3 regions of the Streptomyces sp. NBC_00096 genome follow, and region 3 is predicted to be linked to each of the others. Evidence: riboswitches for the same ligand, from Rfam matches in the RefSeq annotation. Region 3 holds a riboswitch; each other region holds the start of a gene.
What was found. A riboswitch is a leader RNA that binds a small molecule or an ion and turns the genes downstream of it on or off. The one in region 3 is predicted to bind cobalamin.
Positions count from the first base shown of each region.

Region 1: it holds a riboswitch for cobalamin, as region 3 does, so the genes downstream of both, OG904_RS07570 (energy-coupling factor ABC transporter permease) here and OG904_RS31190 (DUF4430 domain-containing protein) in region 3, are expected to answer to the same signal.
Region 2: it holds a riboswitch for cobalamin, as region 3 does, so the genes downstream of both, metE (5-methyltetrahydropteroyltriglutamate--homocysteine S-methyltransferase) here and OG904_RS31190 (DUF4430 domain-containing protein) in region 3, are expected to answer to the same signal.

Region 1 is NZ_CP108221.1:1,821,564-1,825,892, reverse strand. Features, by position in the region: gene cbiQ (cobalt ECF transporter T component CbiQ) at 1-706, opposite strand, end outside; gene OG904_RS07575 (energy-coupling factor ABC transporter substrate-binding protein) at 710-1,141, opposite strand; gene OG904_RS07570 (energy-coupling factor ABC transporter permease) at 1,147-1,854, opposite strand; cobalamin riboswitch at 1,883-2,079, opposite strand; gene OG904_RS07565 (flavodoxin family protein) at 2,169-2,906, shown strand; gene OG904_RS07560 (AfsR/SARP family transcriptional regulator) at 2,917-4,329, opposite strand, start outside.
Region 2 is NZ_CP108221.1:258,436-262,764, forward strand. Features, by position in the region: gene metE (5-methyltetrahydropteroyltriglutamate--homocysteine S-methyltransferase) at 1-1,964, opposite strand, end outside; cobalamin riboswitch at 2,138-2,363, opposite strand; gene OG904_RS01210 (3-hydroxybutyryl-CoA dehydrogenase) at 2,512-3,396, opposite strand; gene aceB (malate synthase A) at 3,393-4,329, opposite strand, start outside.
Region 3 is NZ_CP108221.1:6,970,037-6,974,365, forward strand. Features, by position in the region: gene OG904_RS31185 (cobalamin-binding protein) at 318-1,244, shown strand; gene OG904_RS31190 (DUF4430 domain-containing protein) at 1,336-1,824, opposite strand; cobalamin riboswitch at 1,968-2,117, opposite strand; gene OG904_RS31195 (BlaI/MecI/CopY family transcriptional regulator) at 2,297-2,668, shown strand; gene OG904_RS31200 (M56 family metallopeptidase) at 2,665-3,606, shown strand; gene OG904_RS31205 (phosphatase PAP2 family protein) at 3,634-4,293, opposite strand; gene OG904_RS31210 (phosphatase PAP2 family protein) at 4,290-4,329, opposite strand, start outside.

The DNA.
Region 1 (4,329 bases), 5.1 Mb from region 3:
CCGCCAGCAGGGCCGCCGAGGCCGCGAGGAACCGCCACGACAGCGCCGCCTCCGGTACGAGCACCCGCAGCGCGCCGTCGTAGCCGCGCCCGGCCAGCCCCGCCTGGAGCCTGGCCGCGCGGTCGAAGGCCCGTACGAAGGAGGTCGCGGCGAGCCCGGCCAGGGACCGCCACACCGCCGCCCGCCCGGTGTGCCCCAGGCGGGCCGCCTGGGCCCGGCGGACCTGGGCCGTGGAGTCGAGGAGCAGGAAGCCGATCCGGTACATGACCAGGGCCACGTCCACCACCGGGGCCGGCACCCCGGCCCGGACCAGCCGGGGCAGCACGTCGGAGACCGGGGTGGTGAAAGCGAACAGCAGCAGCCCCAGCGAGGCCGCCGAGGTCCGCAGGAGCAGTTCGGCGGCGTGCCGCGGGCCGTCGGGGGCCAGGGCGAGCGGACCCGCCGGGCCGCCGACCGCGAACAGCAGCGGCAGCGCCCCCGTGAAGCAGAAGCCGAGCGGGAGCCGGAAGGCCCGCCACAGCTGCCGCCCGGCGACCCCCGCCGGGCCCAGCAGCACGGTGAGGGTGGCGGCGGCCACGAGCGGCCCGCCCGGCCAGGGCGGCAGGCAGACGGCGGTGACCGTCAGCCCGATACCCAGCAGGGCCTTCTCCAGCGGGTGACGGCCGCGCCAGCGGCTGGAGTGCGCCGCCACGTCGATCGGCAGCACCGCCTACGACTCCGCGCGCGCCGGGGCGGAGGGCTCCGCGGCGGCAGGGGAGGGGGCCGCGGCGGAGGCGGCGGAGGTGGCGGGGGCGGCGGCCGCGGCGGGGAAGGCGGACGGAGCGGCTGCGGCCGCGGCCGCGGCGGCTGCGCCCTGGCGGCGGCCCTTGCGGACGCCGAAGTAGTAGGCGAGCACACCCGCGCCGAGGGCGGCCTGCAACGCGAACAGTGCGGACTCCACCTCCCCGGAGGGGGGTTCGTACAGCGGCGAGAACCACGGCTCGTAGTCCGGCTTGAGCTCCGTGATCGCCGACTCCGCCTGCGCGTCGGCGCCCGCGAAGGGCTCCTCCTTGCCCTCGCCCATCCCCAGCGCGATCGGGAGGACAGCCAGCGCCGCCACCAGGAGCAGCAGCAGGCCGTTGATCTTCGTGTTCCGGGACATCCCGCTCATCGGGCCGCCACCTCCGCTTCGGTCTCCCCGGGGCGGGCGGGCGTCAGCTTCGCGACCCCGAGCCGGACCAGGTCCGACTTGCTGGCCTGCATCAGCAGCCGCATCACCAGCACGGTCAGCAGGCCCTCGCTCACGGCCAGCGGGATCTGCGTGACCGCGAAGATCGCCCCGAACTTCGCGAGCGCGCCCGGGAACCCGGTGGCCGGGTCCGGGAAGGCCAGCGCGAGCTGCACGCTGGTGACGCAGTAGGTGACCAGGTCCGCGAAGAAGGCGCCGAAGAAGACGGTCACCATCAGCGGGAGGTCGAACCGGCGCAGCAGCCGGTAGACGGCGTAACCGGCCCAGGGGCCGGCGATCGCCATCGAGAAGACGTTGGCGCCGAGGGTGGTGAGCCCGCCGTGGGCCAGCAGCAGGGCCTGGAAGAGCAGGGTGATCGTGCCGAGCACCGCCATGACCGGCGGCCGGAACAGGATCGCCCCGAGCCCGGTGCCGGTGGGGTGCGAGCAACTGCCCGTCACCGACGGGATCTTCAGCGCGGAAAGGACGAAGGTGAACGCGCCGGACGCACCCAGCAGCAGGGTGCTCTCCGGGTTGGCCTTCACCTCGCGGGTGAGCGAGCGGACGCCGTGGACGACGAAGGGAGCGGACGCGGCGCCCCAGGCGGCCGCGTGCAAAGGGGGCAGGAACCCCTCGGCTATATGCATGAGTGGGGAGACCTCTCCAGCACCTCGTGGATGGACAACGCGCCCCGGCCGGTCTCCTGGCTCACGGGTGCTGCCGTCCCGGCCCCGCCTTCCCGGGCAGCACGGAAACCCCCGCGCAGCCCAGTGGCCTTCCCGCAGGAGTGGAGCCGGACTTCCCGATCACAGTGGCGAGGGCCGCACCGGTTTCCCACCGGTTTCCCGAACACCAAGGCCCGCTGACCCTAGTCGGCCGCACGGACCGGTACCAACCCGCCCCGGGCCCGGACGGGTGCGGCCCGGTGGCGGCCGAGCCCGGCGGCGCCGAGGCTGGTGGCGTGGCTGCCGACACCGATACCGATACCGCGAACCCGTTCGACTACTCCGACCTGACCGCCGTCTACGTCAACTGCACGCTCAAGCGATCACCCGAGCCCAGCAACACCGAGGGCCTGATCGGCAGGAGCCGTACGGTGATGGAGGCCGCGGGGGTGCGGACCTCGCTCATCCGGGCCGTCGACCACGACATCGCGACCGGTGTCTGGCCCGATATGACCGACCACGGCTGGGAGAGCGACCAGTGGCCGGTCCTCTACAGCCAGATCATGGACGCCGACATCCTCGTGCTCTGCGGCCCGATCTGGCTCGGGGACAACAGCTCGGTGATGAAGCAGGTCATCGAGCGGCTCTACGCCTGCTCCTCGATCCTGAACGAGCAGGGCCAGTACGCCTACTACGGGCGCGCGGGCGGGGCCCTGATCACCGGCAACGAGGACGGCGTCAAGCACTGCGCGATGAACGTCCTCTACAGCCTCCAGCACCTCGGCTACGCGATCCCGCCGCAGGCCGACGCCGGCTGGATCGGCGAGGCCGGGCCGGGACCCTCGTACATGGACCCCGGATCCGGCGGCCCCGAGAACGACTTCACCAACCGGAACACGGCCTTCATGAGCTGGAACCTCATGCACCTCGCCGCGCTGCTCAAGCGCAACGGCGGGATGCCCGCGCACGGCAACCAGCGCTCCCTGTGGGACGCGGGCTGCCGCTTCGACTTCCCGAACCCCGAGCACCGGTAGGGGACGCCCCCTACCCCGGTACGTCGGCCAGCGCCGACTCCAGCTGCGCCAGCAGTGGCCGCGCGTTCATCCTGCGGCAGCTCGACAGGGTCTCCTCCAGCACCGCCCGGGCCGCCGGCGCGTCCCCCGAGGCCAGCAGCGCACGGGCCAGCGGGGGCGCCGCCAACGCCCGCACCAGGCTCTGCCCCGACCGGCGGCCCAGCGCGTCGGCCTCCCGCAGGTGGCGCAGGGCCCCCGCCGTGTCCCCGCGGTCCTGGGCGATCCTGCCCAGCCCGATCCGGGCCGCGCTCTGCCCGGCCAGATCGCCGGAACCCAGGGTGAAGGCCAGCACCTCCCCGAAGCCGGCCTCCGCCTCGTCCAGCCGGCCCAGCAGCCGTTGCGCGTCGGCGACCCAGCGCAGCACGCACATCCGGGGCCAGGCCGCGCCGCCCAGCACCGCCACGGCCAGGGCCTCGCGCAGCACCTCCAGGGCGCGTTCCGGCTCGCCGCGCGCGAGCAGCACCTGACCGGTCCCGCGCAGGGCGTGCGCCTGGCCGTAGCGGTCCCCGGCCGCCTCGAAGACGGGCGCGATGCGCCGGCAGCGCCGGGCCGCCTCGTCGAGCCGGCCCTGGATCCGGGCGAGGTAGGAGAGCAGCCAGCCCGCGTACGCCGCCCCGTGCGCGTCCCCCAGCTCCTCGAACAACGCCTCGCCCGCGCTCAGCATCGCCCGGGCCGGACCCCACTCCTCGCGGCAGGTCCGCAGCCTGCCCAGCCCGACCAGCAGCACCGCCTCGCCCGTGCGGTCGCCCACCGCGCGGGCCGCCCCGAGCCCCGCCTCCTGGACGGCCTGCCAGCCGGCCAGGTCGCTGCGCAGGTCGAAGAGGTACTCGCCGCCCGCCGCGAGCTCCCAGCAGGCGTACGGGTCCACCCGCGCGGCCTGCCGCACGGTGGCGACCAGCGCGTCCCGTTCCGCGCCGAGCCAGCGCACCGGATCGGCGCGCGGCCCGGCGAGGACCGCCGGGTCGGGGACCCGGGCGGCCGTGCGGCCGCCCAGCCCGGGGTAGTCCAGGCCCTGGTGGGCGCGCCGGCCCTCCCGTACGAGCGCCACCCAGCAGGCGAGCACCCGGCGCACCACCGCTCCGTCCTGCCGGGCCAGCTCCCGGCCGAAGGCGCGGACCAGGTCGTGCATGCGGTAGCGCGGCCGGCCGGTGCCGTCCGGGCCGGACACCTCCAGCAGGTGGGCCGCCGTCAGGGCGTCGAGCGCCTCCTCCGCAGCGGGCAGGGGCCGGTCCAGGACCGCCGCCGCCGTCCAGGCCGCGCAGTCGGGGGCGTCGAGCAGCGCGAGTCCGCGCAGGAGCGCCCGCGCGTCGGGGGGCAGTGCGCGGTAGCTGAGCCGCAGCCCGGCCCGCACCCCGTCGAGCACGTCCAGCCGGGCCCGCTCGTC
Region 2 (4,329 bases), 6.7 Mb from region 3:
GTGTGGATCTGGGTGTCCGGGCGGACGCCGCTGGTGGTGAGGCGGAAGGATTCGGTGGCCCAGTCCAGGTAGCCGGCGTGGTCGGCGGCGCGAAGCGGAAGCGTTTCGCGCAGGGCGGGCTCGTCGACCTGGATGACGCGGGTGCCCGCCGCCTCCAGGTCGTTCACCTCGTCCCGCAGGGCGAGGGCGACCTGGCGGGCCGTCTCGCCGAGGGGCTGGTCGTCCCGTACGAAGGACCAGGCCAGCATGGTGACCGGGCCCGTCAGCATGCCCTTGACCGGCTTGGCGGTCTGCGACTGGGCGTACGCGGTCCAGCGGACGGTCATCGGGTCGGGCCGGGAGACGTCCCCGGCCAGGACCGGCGGGCGCACGTACCGGGTGCCGTAGGACTGGACCCAGCCGTGCTGGGTGGCGAGGTAGCCGGTGAGCTGCTCGGCGAAGTACTGGACCATGTCGTTGCGTTCGGGCTCGCCGTGCACCAGGACGTCGATCCCCGCCTTCTCCTGGAAGGAGAGGACCTCGCGGATCTCGGCCTCGATCCGCTCCTCGTAGCCGTCGGTGCCGATGCGTCCGGCCCGCAGGGCGGCGCGGGCCAGGCGCAGTTCGCCGGTCTGCGGGAAGGAGCCGATGGTCGTGGTGGGCAGCAGCGGCAGGCCCAGGAGGGCTCGCTGGGCGGCGGCGCGCTCGGCGTAGGGCTGGGCGCGGCGCCCGTCCGCGTCGGTGATCGTCCCGGTACGGGCCCGGACTGCGGGGTCGTGGGTGATGGCGGAGGTGGCGCGGGAGGCCAGGTCGGCCCGGTTGGCGGCGAGTTCGGCGGTGATCGAGCCGGTGCCCCCGGCCAGTCCCCGGGCCAGCGTGGTGATCTCGGTGGTCTTCTGGCGGGCGAAGGCGAGCCAGCGGCGGATCTGCGGGTCGATGTCGCGCTCGGCGTCGGCGTCGAGCGGGACGTGCAGCAGGGAGCAGGATGCCGCGACGTCGACCCGGCCGGCGAGACCGAGGAGCGTTCCGAGGGTGGTCAGCGACTTCTGGTGGTCGTTGATCCAGATGTTGCGGCCGTCGACCACGCCGGCGACCAGTCGCTTGCCGGGGAGGCCGCCGACCGCGGCGAGATCGCGCAGGTTGGCTTCGGCCGCGCCGGTGAAGTCGAGGGCGAGGCCCTCCACGGGGGCCTTCGCCAGTACGGGCAGGGCTTCCCCGAGCCGGTCGAAGTACGAGGCGACGAGCAGCTTGGGGCGCTCGGTCAGGGCACCGAGCTCCCGGTAGGTGCGGGCGGCGGCGTTCAGTTCGGCCGGGGTGCGGTCCTGGACCAGTGCCGGCTCGTCCAGCTGGACCCATGCGGCGCCCGCGGCGCGCAGGTCCGCGAGGACCTGGGCGTAGACCGGCAGCAGCCGGTCGAGGAGGGTCAGCGGCTCGAAGTCGGCGGCGACGCCCGGTGCGGGCTTGGCGAGGAGCAGGTACGTCAGCGGGCCGACCAGGACCGGCCGGGCGGTGTGGCCGAGGGCCAGGGCTTCCTTCAGTTCGGCGACCTGCTTGGCGGAGTCGGCCGTGAAGACGGTGTCGGGGCCCAGTTCGGGGACGAGGTAGTGGTAGTTGGTGTCGAACCACTTGGTCATTTCGAGGGGGGCCACGTCCTGTGTGCCGCGCGCCATCGCGAAGTACCCGTCCAGGGCCCCTGCCCGGGCTGCCGCCCGGTGGCGGGCGGGTACCGCGCCGACCATGACCGTGGTGTCGAGTACGTGGTCGTAGTAGGAGAAGTCGCCGGTCGGAACCTCGGTGATGCCGGCCTCGGCGAGCTGCCGCCAGTTGGTGCGGCGCAGTTCGCGGGCGGTGTTCCGGAGGGCTTCGGCGGTGACGCGGCCCTTCCAGTAGCCCTCGACGGCCTTCTTCAGTTCGCGGTTCTGGCCCTGGCGGGGGTAGCCGTACACGGTGGCCCGTACTGGCGCGGCTGTGGACTCGGTGGTCACGGAACTCTCCTTCGCGAGCGTGTCTCCATGGACCCGGTGACGGGCCGAGGGTGCGAAGGGGTGCCGGAACGGGAGGACCGCCGGGATCGCGTACGTCTGGGTACGCGACGGGAGGATCCGCCCGCATTGCACGCCGACCCGCCCACGAGGTCACCGGGAAACCGTGCGCGGTCGATCGCGCACGGGCAACGGGCAGGTCTTCGGACTCGCGGGCACGCCTGCCGGTCTCCCGGCGGGCTCCTACTGGCCGTCGCTTCCCAGGACCGGTTCCGGTCCCAGTGCGTATGACGGCGGTCGTTCCCGCTCACCGCTGCGGGGCAGTCCCGGATTTCCACCGGGTTCCCTCTTACGACGCATCCCGCCTGGCGGACGGGGCGAACCAGCTGCGGGGCCCACCCTAGGCCGCCGGACTCGAGAATGGACACAGCGGTCCGGTGGGCGGACGGTGAAATGGGACACGGCGGGGGTGCGGCGACACCACTCGCCGCGCCCCCACCGCTCTTGCGCGCCTCCGGCGCACCCTCTGCCCGGAGACCTGCCGGGACCCTCAGGCCCGGCCGTACATGTGGAACCCGCGGCCGCTCTTGCGGCCCAGCAGCCCCGCCTGCACCATCCGCTGGAGCAGCGGGGGCGGGGCGAACAGGGGTTCCTTGAACTCCTCGTAGAGCGACTCGGCGATGGCCGCGACCGTGTCCAGGCCGATCAGGTCGGCGAGCTTGAGCGGCCCCATGGGGTGGGCGCAGCCCAGCTCCATCCCGGCGTCCACGTCGGCGGCGCTGGCGTACCCGGATTCGGCCATCCGAATGGCCGAGAGGAGGTAGGGGACGAGCAGCGCGTTGACGACGAAGCCGGCCCGGTCCTGGGAGCGGACCATGGTCTTGCCCAGGGCGTCGCGGGCGAAGGACTCCACGGTGGCGACGGTGTCCGCCGAGGTGTGCAGGGAGGAGACGACCTCGACCAGCGGCAGGACGGGTACGGGGTTGAAGAAGTGCAGGCCCACCACCCGGTCCGCGCGGCCGGTGGCCATGCCCAGCCGCATGATCGGGATGGCCGAGGTGTTCGTGGCGAGGACGGCCTCCCGGTCCTCGACGATCTTGTCGAGGGCGGTGAAGACCTCCGCCTTGGCGTCCGGGTTCTCGGTGACGGCCTCGATGACCAGCTGCCGGTCGGCGAGGTCTTCCAGGTCGCCCGTGAACACGAGCCGGGCCAGGGCGTCCTCGGCGGAGATCCGGTCCAGCTTGCCGCGCTGGACGGCGCGTTCCAGGGATACGGCGACGCGTTCGCCGGCGGCGCGGGCGGCGGCCGCGTCCGACTCGGCGACGACGGTGTCGATTCCGGCGCGGGCGCACACCTCGGCGATGCCGGCGCCCATTTGCCCGCCGCCGACGACTCCGACGCGCTGGATGCGGGACGCGCCCGCGGTGGCGCTCACGCGGTCACCCGCGCGCCGGTACGGCGGACGAGGTGGCGGGTGTAGGCCTCGGGGGTGAAGAAGGCGGGCAGGTGGACCGAGAGTGCGGTGTCCACGAAGATCTCCCTGGCTTCGAGGGCGAGTGCCCGCGGGTCCTCGGACTCCAGGGCAGCGCATTCGGCGTCGAGGAGGTCGGTGACCGTCGCCCGGTCCACCCGGTCGTGGCGCAGCCATTGCCAGATCTGCACGCGGGCGATCTCGGCGGTGGCGGCGTCCTCCATCAGCCCGTTCAGTGCGACGGCGCCGCTGCCGCGCAGCCAGGCGTCGAAGTAGCGCAGTGCCACGGCCACGTTGGAGCGGATGCCCTCCTGGGTGGGCGGGGCGGCGATGCGGCGGACGGACAGCAGGTCGGCGGCCGTGACCTCGACGTCCTCGCGCGTCCTCGCCAGCTGGTTCGGCCGCTCTCCCAGCACTCCGTCGAAGACCTCGCGGCAGCCGGGGACGAGCCCGGGGTGGGCGACCCAGGAACCGTCGGAGCCGGCCTCGGCCTCGTACTCCTTGTCCAGGCGCACCTTGGCGAGGGCCGCGGCGTTGGCTTCGGCGTCCCGGCTCGGGACGTGGGCCGCCATGCCGCCGATGGCGTGGGCACCGCGCCGGTGGCAGGTGCGCACGAGGAGTTCGGTGTACGCCCGCATGAACGGGGCGGTCATCGTGACCTTCGCCCGGTCGGGGAGCTGGAAGTCGGTCCGGTGGCCGAAGGTCTTGATCAGGCTGAACAGGTAGTCCCAGCGGCCCGCGTTGAGTCCCGCGCTGTGCTCGCGCAGCTCGTAGAGGATCTCCTCCATCTCGAAGGCGGCCGTGATCGTCTCGATGAGGACGGTGGCGCGGACGCTGCCGCGGGGGATCCCTAGGAGTTCCTGGGCGAGCAGGAAGACGTCGTTCCACAGCCGCGCC
Region 3 (4,329 bases):
AGCCGCCTTCGATAGATCCTGACTGAGTTTTCAGTCAGCATGCGTGAGGCGAAGAGGTCAGTCAAGGGATGACCGTGGAGCGGTCACGCGGCGGGATCGCCGTGCTCCCCGGGCCCGCCGACGGCGACGGCGAACCGTCTCCGCTCCCACCCGGTACGAGGTCGTGGTGGGCGCGCGCTCCGGCGCCGACCCGGGCGATGTGGCACGCAGGGAATTCCCGTGTGCGGGTGGCGGGTTGGCGCCACAGGTCAGGAGGGGCGCAACGCGGGCCCGGCTCGGGAACTTCGCCCTCCTTGGGGAGCACCTACAGTCGGTGCATGCGCATCGTCTCCCTGCTCCCGGCGGCCACGGACATCGTGGCGGACCTCGGTCTCGCCGCAGACCTGGTCGGACGCACCCACGAATGCGACTGGCCACCGGAGGCGGTCGCCCCGGTTCCGGTCGTCACGAGGGCCGAGTTCGCCGTGGAGGAGCTCAGCAGCCGGGAGATCTCCGAAGCCGTGGGCGGGGCCGCCCATGCCGGCTCCTCCCTCTACACCCTGGACACGGCGGCGCTCGCCGCGCTCGACCCGGAGATCGTGCTCACCCAGGACCTGTGCGACGTCTGCGCGGTGTCCTACGAGGCGGTCTCCCGTGCGGTGCGCGTACTGGACGCGGGCCCCCGGGTGCTGAGCCTGGAGCCGCGCACCCTCGACGACGTACTGGACTGCCTGGTCACCGTGGGGGAGTCGCTGGGCGTACGGGAGCGGGCCGAGCGGCGGCGGGAACAGTTGCGCCGCCGGCTCGCCGAGGTGGAGCGGCTGACCCGGGGCCGGGAACGGCCCCGGGTGGTGGCCATCGAGTGGCTCGACCCGCTGTGGCCCGCCGGGCACTGGGTGCCCGAGCAGATCACGTGCGCCGGAGGCGAGCCGCTCCTCGCCGCACCGGGCGAGCACACCGGGCCGATGACCTGGGAGGCGGTACGGGCGGCCCGCCCCGACGTCGTCCTGCTCCTGCCGTGCGGATTCCCGCCCGAGCGGACCCTGCGCGAGCGCGAGCTCCTGACCTCCCTGCCCGGGTGGGACGAGCTGCCCGCCGTACGGGCCGGGGAGGTCTGGGTCCTGGACGGGCCCGCCTACTTCAACCGGCCCGGACCGCGCGTCGTGCGCGGCGCCGAAGTACTGGCCCACGTACTGCACGGCGTGCGGGCGGGCGAGCCGGTGACTCCGGCTGAGGCGTGCCGCCTGGAGCAGCCCCCGGGGTGAGGAGTCAGGGGGAGGCCCGCAGGAGTCAGGCCCGCAGGAGTCAGGCCCGCAGGAGTCAGGCCCGCAGGAGTCGGAAGGAGGTCCGCAGGCGTCAGAAGGAGGTCCAGGTGAAGGCCACCTGGTCGCCGGCGTTCAGCTTGAACTGGCAGCCGCCGACCGGGGTGGGGGCGCCGTTGACGGAGATGCTCCAGTAGGCGGAGCCGCCCCCGCTGACCTTCTTGATCGTGTCGACGGAGAAGTCGTCGAACGACGCGTACCAGGTGCCGTCCCAGGTGAAGTGCTTCTTCCTGGCCGCGTCGTCCAGTGCGGCGGTGGGCGTGGGGACGGCGGTCGGGTTCGCCGAGCCGTTGGTGCCGTCGCACTTGTGCGTGCCGCCGGTGGCGGTGGTCACCTCGTGCCCCTTCGTCTTTATCCTGCCCTTGAACAGCACCCCGTTCGGGCCCTGGACCGTGAGGCTGACCTTGACGGGGGCGTTGGTGTGCGGGACGGGCTTGGCCTGGGCGACGGCAGGGGCCGTGGCGAGCGCCAGCCCCAGGGCGGCCGTGGTGACGAGGGCGCGGCGGACGAGGTTCGGGTGCATGTGCTGCCTTCCGGGCGGGCCGGTCCACAGCACGAACCCGGCCGCGCGGACACGCCCGACAGCGCGCGCTCCCCCTGGGCAGCGGGAACGGGCGGTCGACGAGTCGGCGACCCAGGGCTCCGCGCTGCAGACCATGACAGGGGGAGTGGTACGAACCGGATGCCGGGCTCCCCGACTCGGAGCGCGTACGTACGCGCCCCACACGGTTGCAGGTCAGCGCCGGATTCGCACCGGCTTCCCCCAGGTCAAACGGCCATTCAGTTGTCACCCGGAGCGACCGGGCAGTCGAATCGTACGGTCGCGGGAGCGCCGTGACCAGGGGTCACTTTCCGGCCACGCATCCGGCACCCCGCTCGGGGGCGCCCCGGTGCCGGGCCGGTCGATAATGGTGGTCGGAGTGGAGCCGCTCGGCGTCCGCGGAACAGCAGCCGGTCCACCCCGCCGCAAACGATCGACCTGAGAGGAAGGTTCCGTGACGGACAGCGCGAACGAACGCCGGCCGGCGGGCGAGCTGGAGTCCAGCGTTCTGGCGGCGCTCTGGGCGGCGGGCACACCGCAGTCGGCGGCGCAGGTGCGGGCGGCGATACCGCAGCCGCTGGCCCGGACCACGGTGGCGACGCTCCTCGCCCGGCTGCAGGAGAAGGGCGTCATCGACCGCACCCCGGGCGGACGGGGCTTCCTGTACCACCCGGTCGAAGACGCCCACGGCCTCACCGCACGCCGGATGCACCGCGAGCTCGACCAGGACGGTGACCGCAGCGTGGTCCTGGCCCGGTTCGTCGAAGGGCTGGGCCCCGGCGACGAGGCGGAGCTCAGGCGGCTGCTGGAGGAAGGCGGTCGGTGATCGCCCTGCTGATCGTCCCGCTCCTGCTGCCCTGGCTGCTGCCGCCGCTCGCCCGGCGCACCGCCGCCCGGGTGAGGCCCGGGGTCGCGCTGTGGACGATCACCCTCGCCACCGCGGCGCTCGCCGTCGGGGTCGTGGCCTGCCTCGGAGTCCTGCTGCTGCCGCTCGCCCTGGCGGTTCCGCCCGTGGCCGCCCTCGTCCACCTGGTCCAGCCGCTCCGGGCCGGTCCGGCGCTCCTGACGCTGGGCGTCTCCGCGCTGTCCGGCGCGCTCGCCGCGGTCACCGCGGTCACCGTGGTCCGGCGTGCGATCTCCGAGGCGAAGCACCTGCGCACCGCCCGCCAGGGTGTCGCCCGCCTCCCGCACTCGGGGGAGCTCTGCGTCCTGGACGACGCCCGACCGGATGCCTACGCCCTGCCCGGCGGTCTGCGGAGCGGGGGCCGGGTCGTGGTGACCACCGGCATGCTGCGCTCCCTGGAACCGCGCGAACGCGAAGCCCTCCTGGCCCACGAGCGCGCCCACCTCGCGGCGCGCCACCACCTCTTCCTCGCCGTCGCCCAGCTCGCCGGATGGTGCCACCCGGCCCTGGCCGCCGTCGTCCCCCGGGTGTCGTTCGCCGCCGAGCGCGCCGCGGACGAGTCCGCGGCCCGCGCCACCGGGGACCGGACCCTGACCGCGCGGGCCGTGGGGCGCGCGGCGCTGGCCGCCACGCGCGCCGGCCGCCGGCCCGGTGGTTCCGTACGGGTGGCGGGCGCCGTCACCGGACCGGTCCCCGCCCGGGTGAAGGCCCTGCTGACGCGGGCACCCGTACGGCGCGTGGTCCCCGCGCTGCTGGCCATGGCCCTGCTGTGCGCCGGGGCGGGGGCCTCCTCCCTGGCCGGGGCCGTGTGGCTGCACCGCGGAGTCGAGATCGCCCAGGGGGAACGCCCCTCCGACTGACGCCGGACGGGGGTGCGCTGCCACAGGTCAGCCGGCCGGCGCCGGCCGGTCGGCGGGGCGCCGCCGGAAGTGTACGGAGGCGAGGAGGCCGAGCCAGGCGGTGGCGAAGATCCAGCCCCCGAGCACGTCGGACAGCCAGTGCACACCCAGGTGGACGCGGGTGAGTCCGACGGCGACGCCCCAGGCCGCGATCAGCGCGACCGCCGTCCGGGGCACCCCGGACCCGCGCAGGAACAGGGCGGCGATCAGCAGCCCGGCGGTGATCGCGGCCGTGGCGGTGTGGCCGGAGGGGTAGGACCAGCCCGAGGCGTACGCGGCCCAGTCGCCCCGGTCGGGGCGCGGGCGGGCGATCAGCAGCATGGCCGCGTAGCGCAGGGTCTGGCCCGCACCGAGGCACAGCAGCAGCGCCGCGGCGGTGAGCGCGCGCTGCCGGGTGGTGCGGCCCGCGTAGAGGCCGGCGAGCAGGAGCAGTGCGTACGGGACGAACCCGGTGCCGGTGTCGGTGACCGCGCGGGCCAGCGCCCGGGCGACGGCCGGGCGGTGCTCCACGGACCAGCGGTGCGTGGCCGCGTCGGCGGGCAGCAGGTGGTCCGGGGCGCGCACGACCCACACCGTGAGCAGGGCGAAGAGCGCCGTCGCGGTCAGGGCCACCCACCCGGCCCGGCGGGCGAGCCGGGCGCGGGTCACGATCCGGCCAGCAGGGGGCGCAGCGGGCCGCTCCCC